DNA from 3 places in the Spinactinospora alkalitolerans genome. Region 3 is predicted to be linked to each of the others. Evidence: predicted binding sites of a transcription regulator. Region 3 holds the regulator's gene; each other region holds the start of a gene.

Region 1 (2,262 bases), 4.4 Mb from region 3:
CTGGGCCTGGTCGAGGACCGGCCGTACAGGATCTTCGGCGCCCAGGCCACGGGCTGCTCCCCGGTCGCCAAGGCGTGGGAGAGCGGCCACGACGTCATCCAGCCGGTCAAGCCCGACACCATCGCCAAGTCGCTGGCGATCGGCAACCCGGCCGACGGCCCCTACGTGCTCGACATCTGCAAGCGCACCGGCGGCGCGGTGGCGCACGTGAGCGACGCCGAGGTGGTCGACTCCATCAAGCTCCTGGCGCGCACCGAGGGCGTCTTCGCCGAGACCGCGGGCGGCGTCACGACCGGCGTGCTGCGCAAGCTGCTCGCCGAGGGCGCGCTCGACCCCGAGGCCGAGACCGTGGTGCTCAACACCGGCGACGGGCTCAAGACGCTCAACGCCGTGGACTCCGGGGTCACCGCGACGATCCGGCCGTCCCTGGACGCGTTCCAGGACGCCGGACTCGCCTGACCCCCGCCGTCCCCGGTCCGATCCCCGGCCCGCACCGGTCCGCACCGCGCCGGTCCGCACCGCCACCACCACGAGCCCCACGAGAAGGAGTACCCGCAGCCATGAGCGTCAGCGTTCGCGTCCCGACCATCCTGCGCACCTACACCAAGGACGCGGCCGAGGTCACGGCCGAGGGCGGCACCCTCAAGGAGGTCCTGGCCGACCTGGAGGCCAATCACCCGGGCATTCAGGCCCGGATCCTCGACGACGGCGGGAAGATCCGCCGCTTCGTCAACGTCTACGTGGGGGACGAGGACGTCCGCTTCGCCGACGGACTCGACACCGCGGTCCCGGTCGGCAGCCAGGTCTCGATCATCCCCGCGGTCGCCGGCGGCTGCTGACCCCGCCGTCCCCGACCCCGGTCCTGCGAGAACGGCCGGAGCGCATCGGCGCTCCGGCCGTTGCTGTTGCGCCCCCCGGGCCGCCCGCCTCGGGCCCCGCCCGCACGTGAATCTTTTCGCGGCTCTGACCTGGGGGTAACCCCATGGCGAAATCGCGGTCAAGGCGTTTGCACTCCCCAAGGGAGAGTGCTAAAAAAGGGACCGTTAGCACTCTGAGACAAGGAGTGCTAACCCAGGATCGAGGCGATGAGGCCATGGTCTCCGGCAGACGGGTTGCCGGGCAGGACCCTGGTCGTCCGTCGCGGGCGTCGGCTCGTTCCTTCGCGTATCAGCCCGGTCTCGGGAGGACAAGAAGTCTATGGCAGCCAAACTGATCGCGTTTGACGAGGAAGCCCGGCGCGGCCTCGAGCGCGGCATGAACCAGCTCGCTGACGCCGTCAAGGTGACGCTCGGCCCCAAGGGCCGCAACGTCGTCCTTGAGAAGAAGTGGGGCGCCCCGACCATCACCAACGATGGTGTCTCCATCGCCAAGGAGATCGAGCTCGAGGACCCGTGGGAGAAGATCGGCGCCGAGCTCGTCAAGGAGGTCGCGAAGAAGACCGACGACGTCGCCGGTGACGGCACCACCACCGCCACCGTCCTGGCCCAGGCCATGGTGCGCGAGGGCCTGCGCAACGTCGCCGCCGGCGCCAACCCGGTCGGCCTGAAGCGCGGCATCGAGTCGGCCGTCGGCCGCATCAGCGAGGAGCTGGCGAACCTCTCCAAGGACGTCGAGACCAAGGAGCAGATCGCCTCCACCGCCTCGATCTCCGCCAACGACCCCCAGATCGGCGAGGTCATCGCCGAGGCGATGGACAAGGTCGGCAAGGAAGGCGTCATCACGGTCGAGGAGGGCCAGACCTTCGGGCTGGAGCTCGAGCTCGCCGAGGGCATGCGCTTCGACAAGGGCTACATCTCGCCCTACTTCGCCACCGACCTGGAGCGGATGGAGACGGTCCTGGAGGACCCCTACATCCTCATCGTCAACTCCAAGATCTCCAACAACAACGAGTTCCTGCCGGTCGTGGAGAAGGTCCTCCAGGCCGGTCGGCCGCTCATGGTCATCGCCGAGGACCTTGAGGGCGGGGCGCTGCAGACCCTGGTCGTCAACAAGATCCGCGGCACCTTCAAGTCCGTCGCCGTCAAGGCCCCGGGCTTCGGTGACCGCCGCAAGGCCCAGCTCGGCGACATCGCCGTGCTGACCGGCGGCCAGGTCATCACCGAGGAGGTCGGCCTCAAGCTGGAGAACACCGAGCTGGACCTGCTCGGCCGCGCCCGCAAGGTCGTCGTCACCAAGGACGAGACCACCATCGTCGACGGTGCCGGTGACGCCACCCAGATCGCCGGCCGGGTCAACGAGATCCGTTCCGAGATCGAGCGCACC
Region 2 (2,262 bases), 790 kb from region 3:
CGCGTGAGCACCAGAACGGCCGAGCCGGGCCCGGAGAGCCGCAGATCCCGGCGGAGTTTCTGCACGTCCACGGCCGATCCGCGTTTCTTAATCGTTACGTTGCCGACGCGCCGTTCGCGCAGGACCGCCCGCAGCCGCTTCAGGGAGAAGGGCATGACGTCGGTGACCTCGTAGGCCCGGCACAGCGGGGTCGGCACCAGCCGGTCGCCGGTGATGTAGGCGATGTTGGGGTCGAGCAGCGCCCCGTCCACGGCCGCGGCGGCCTCGGCCACCAGGTGCGCGCGGATCACCGCGCCGTCGGGCTCGTAGAGGTAGCGCCCCGGCGCCGCGACGGGGGGATCGCCCAGGCCGGGATCGGCGACCACGGTGGTCCGCTCCGGATCGGCCTGCGCGCCCCCGGTCCGCAGCAGGGTGGCGCGGCGTGCGGGCCGGCCCGGGATCTCGGGCGGGTCCGAGGGGAGCGGGGCCTCCGCCGGCGCCCCGAACCACAGCGCGGCCTCCTTCACCTCCCCGTCCACCGAGATCCACTCGGCGACCGCTTCGTCGGGGACCAGCTCGTGGGGGATGCCGGGCGCGGCCTTGACGCACGCGGCCGGCGCCCCCTGAGCCAGTTCCATGACCGCCGTCCAGGTCGGCGTGTAGGCGTCCGGGTTGAACACCCGTCCCCGCCGCCCCCTGCGGGCCGGGTCGCAGAACACCGCCGCGTAGTCGCCCGGCGAGGCCTGCGTCGCGTCGCCCAGGCGCACACCGGCCAGGGCGGTCAGCCCCAGCGACTCGATGTTGGCCCCGGCGACCGCGACGGTGAGGGGGTCGAGGTCCACGCCCTCCACGGTCAGGCCCTCCCCGGCCATGGCGGCGAGGTCCGCGCCGATGCCGCAACCCAGGTCGCCCACTGGTGCGGAGACGTCGGCGCGGACTCCCGCGGCGAGGCGGCGGGCGCGGTAGCGGGCGACCGGGAGGCGCGTGGCCTGCTCCAGCCCGTTGGGGGTGAAGTAGAGGCGTTCGGCCAGGGCGTCGAACTTCTCCCGCGCCCGGCCGCGCAGACGCGCCTGGGTCAGGGCCGCATTGACCAGGTCCGGAATGGGTATGCCGAGTCCGGAGAAGTCGTCATCACAGCGTGATGCGAGGTCGTGGCGCAGCCGGGTGGCGGCCTTGAGGGGGTCGGCGTCGATCTCGGCCGCGTCCAATCCGTCGAGCAGTCGCCGGCCGGCCGGCGTGAGCAGTGCGCGGAAGGCCGCGATTTGCCCGGTAGTCACCCTCGTGTTCCCCCGTGACCTGTTGTTTGACGAGCCCGATGTGCCCGGCTAATGTTCCATCCTGGCACTCTCAGAGGTAGAGTGCTAATCGCGACGAGGCCGGTCTGGCACCCGCGACGACAGGCCGCCGTGGTCGCCCCTTTACCAGCATGCCGTTTTGAAATCATCGAGCCTGAAGGGGGAGGTCACACCGTGTCGACCGCCACCGAGAGCAAGACCGTGCTGAAGCCGCTTGAGGACCGCGTCGTCGTCAAGCAGCTCGAGGCCGAGCAGACCACCGCCTCCGGCCTGGTCATCCCGGACACCGCCAAGGAGAAGCCGCAGGAGGGCGAGGTCCTCGCTGTGGGCCCGGGCCGCTGGGACGACGAGGGCGAGAACCGCATCCCGCTGGACGTCAAGGTCGGCGACGTCGTGCTGTACAGCAAGTACGGCGGCACCGAGGTCAAGTACAACAACGAGGACTACCTCGTCCTCTCCGCCCGCGACCTGCTCGCGGTCGTCGAGAAGTAGGCCTTCCACGCCTCTTGTCGTCCCCCGCCCCGGCCGGCTCTTCGCCGGGCGGGGCGGATCTGTTCTTTCGTACTTGACCGAAGGACCGAGGAAGCATGCCGAAAATCCTGGAATTCGAGGACGACGCGCGGCGCTCGCTCGAGCGCGGCGTCGACCACCTCGCCAACGCCGTCAAGGTCACGCTCGGCCCGCGGGGCCGCAACGTGGTCATCGACAAGAAGTTCGGCGCCCCCACCATCACCAACGACGGCGTGACCGTCGCGCGTGAGATCGAGCTGGACGACCCCTACGAGAACCTGGGGGCCCAGCTCGTCAAGGAGGTCGCCACCAAGACCAACGACGCCGCCGGTGACGGCACCACCACCGCCACCGTCCTGGCCCAGGCGCTCGTGCACGAGGGCCTGCGCAGCGTCGCCGCCGGCGCGTCCCCGATGTCCTTGAAGAAGGGCATCGACGCCGCCGCCCAGAAGGTGGCCGAGACCCTGGTCGACCAGGC
Region 3 (2,262 bases):
CCGCGGCACCTCCGGCCACGAGGCGATGCCGACGGCCGAGGGCTTCACCGCGGCCCACACGTCGACGAACGGGTGGCCGACGACGAGCACGTGCGGGGAGGCCGCGCGCTCGGCGATCCGGCTCTCCTTGGACCCGGGCACGAGGTGGTCCACCAGCACGCCGAGCCGCCGCTCCGGCCCGGGACCGAATTCCTCGACGACCTCGGGGAGGTGGTCGACGCCCTCCAGGTACTCCACGACCACGCCCTCCACGCGCAGGTCGTGCCCCCAGACCCGCTCCACGAGCTCGGCGTCGTGCACGCCCTCGACGTAGATCCGGCTCTCCCTGGCGACCCGGGACCGCAGATCCCGTACCGCGATGGAACCGGAGGCGCTGCGCGGCCGCCCGGTGGCCGGTGCCGCCGCGGGGCGCACGACGGTGACGGGCGCGCCGTCGACGAGGAAGGCCGCCGGGGCGAGGTCGAACACCCGGCGCCGGCCCTTGCGGTCCTCCAGCGTGACGGTGCTGCGGTCCCAGGTGACGACCGCGCCGCAGAACCCCTCGTCCGCGGACTCCAGGACGAGCCCGTGCTCGGCGGGGACCGTCGGGACCTGCCCCTTGCGGGGGCGGCGCCAGTCGCCCGCGAGCACGTCCTCGTCGTATCTCTTGCCGGAGTTGGTGCGCACGGGCCCGGATTGTAGCGGTGCGCCGGGGTCGCGTCCCGGATCGGCCGTCGGCGTGTCGCCGAAGGCGCTCCGGGCGCCGGCGACCGCTCCGACCTCGCGTTGTGACCCGGACATGAGAGGATCGGCCGACCGCCGGCGGGGTGGCCGGGCGGCGGACTCGCCCGTGATCTCGGCGGACACCCGCCGCACGTCGTTCACCGGTTGGGGGCCGACTTGGCGGGGCGACATAGAATTAGCACTTAAGACCACGGAGTGCCAGGAGGTGAGCGCGTGCTCGACGACCGGAAACTGGCGGTGCTGCGTGCCATCGTCGAGGACTACGTGTCCACGAACGAGCCCGTGGGATCCAAGACGCTGGTCGACCGGCACAGTCTCGGTGTCTCGCCGGCGACGATCCGCAACGACATGGTCGCCCTCGAAGAGGAGGGCTACATCGCCCAGCCGCACACCAGCGCCGGCCGGGTCCCCACCGACAAGGGCTACCGCCTGTTCGTCGACCGGCTGTCCACGGTCAAGCCGCTGTCGGTGGCGGAGCGCCGCGCGATCGAGACGTTCCTGTCCGGGGCGGTCGACCTCGACGAGATCGTGGCCCGCACCGTGCGGCTGCTGGCCCAGCTGACGCGCCAGGTCGCCATCGTGCAGTACCCCTCGCTCACGCGGTCGTCGGTCCAGCACGTCGAACTCGTGCCGCTGGGCCCGCAGCGCGTGATGATGGTCCTGATCACCGACACCGGCCGCGTGGAGCAGCGGGTCATCGACGGCATGGAGCAGGTCACCGAGTCCTCCGTCGAGAACCTGCGCACTGTGCTGAACCAGGCGCTCGTCGGCAAGTGGCTCAACGACGTCCCCAGGGCGGTGTCGGGCGTGCCGCTCCTGCTGCCCGTCCAGGAGCGCCCGATGGCGGCCTCGGTGCTCTCGGTGCTGCTGGAGAGCCTCGTGGAGAAGCACGAGGAGAAGGTCGTCCTCGGCGGCACCGCGAATCTCGCCGCGATGGGATTCTCCGCTAGCCTGCGTGGCGTACTGGAGGCCTTGGAAGAAAACGTCGTCCTCATCCGTTTGCTGGGGGAGGTGGGCGACCCCTCTATGCTCACGGTGCGCATCGGCGCGGAGAACTCTCACGAGGGGCTGCACACCACCTCGATCGTGTCCGCCGGTTACGGAATCGGCGACCAGTCGCTGGCCAAACTCGGGGTGGTCGGCCCGACCCGAATGGACTACCCAGGAACGATGGGAGCGGTACGCGCAGTGGCAAGATACGTCGGTCAAATCTTGGCGGGGCAGTAAGTGGCCAGAGATTATTACGAGATCCTCGGGGTTCGCCGCGAAGCGACCCAGGACGAGATCAAGAAGGCATACCGCCGGCTCGCGCGAGAACTGCATCCGGACATCAACCCCGATCCTGTCACGCAGGAGCGCTTCAAAGAGGTCACCCAGGCCTACGAGGTCCTCTCCGACGCGGAGAAGCGCCGGATGTTCGACATGGGCGCCGACCCGTTCGCGCCCGGTGGCGGCGGTGCCGGCGGTGCGGGCGGATTCGGCGGTGCGGGCTTCCCGTTCGACGACATCATGAACGCCTTCTTCGGCGGCGGCCAGCCG

Evidence for each region. Region 3 encodes HrcA, which represses chaperone genes, less so after heat shock. Its sites were predicted from a motif close to TTGGCACTCTCNNNNNGAGAGTGCCAA; they were not measured.
Region 1: groL (chaperonin GroEL) is a predicted target of HrcA. The motif match lies at 1,006-1,032, and genes of this name have one in related genera.
Region 2: groES (co-chaperone GroES) is a predicted target of HrcA. The motif match lies at 1,318-1,344, and genes of this name have one in related genera.

Annotation. Positions count from the first base shown of each region.
Region 1 covers NZ_JACCCC010000001.1:271,844-274,105, forward strand. Annotated here, with positions in the region: gene thrC (threonine synthase) at 1-459, shown strand, start outside; gene HDA32_RS01405 (MoaD/ThiS family protein) at 561-839, shown strand; gene groL (chaperonin GroEL) at 1,198-2,262, shown strand, end outside.
Region 2 covers NZ_JACCCC010000001.1:5,472,787-5,475,048, reverse strand. Annotated here, with positions in the region: gene HDA32_RS24345 (class I SAM-dependent methyltransferase) at 1-1,256, opposite strand, end outside; gene groES (co-chaperone GroES) at 1,449-1,766, shown strand; gene groL (chaperonin GroEL) at 1,862-2,262, shown strand, end outside.
Region 3 covers NZ_JACCCC010000001.1:4,679,343-4,681,604, reverse strand. Annotated here, with positions in the region: gene HDA32_RS20765 (DUF3097 domain-containing protein) at 1-630, opposite strand, end outside; gene hrcA (heat-inducible transcriptional repressor HrcA) at 937-1,950, shown strand; gene dnaJ (molecular chaperone DnaJ) at 1,951-2,262, shown strand, end outside.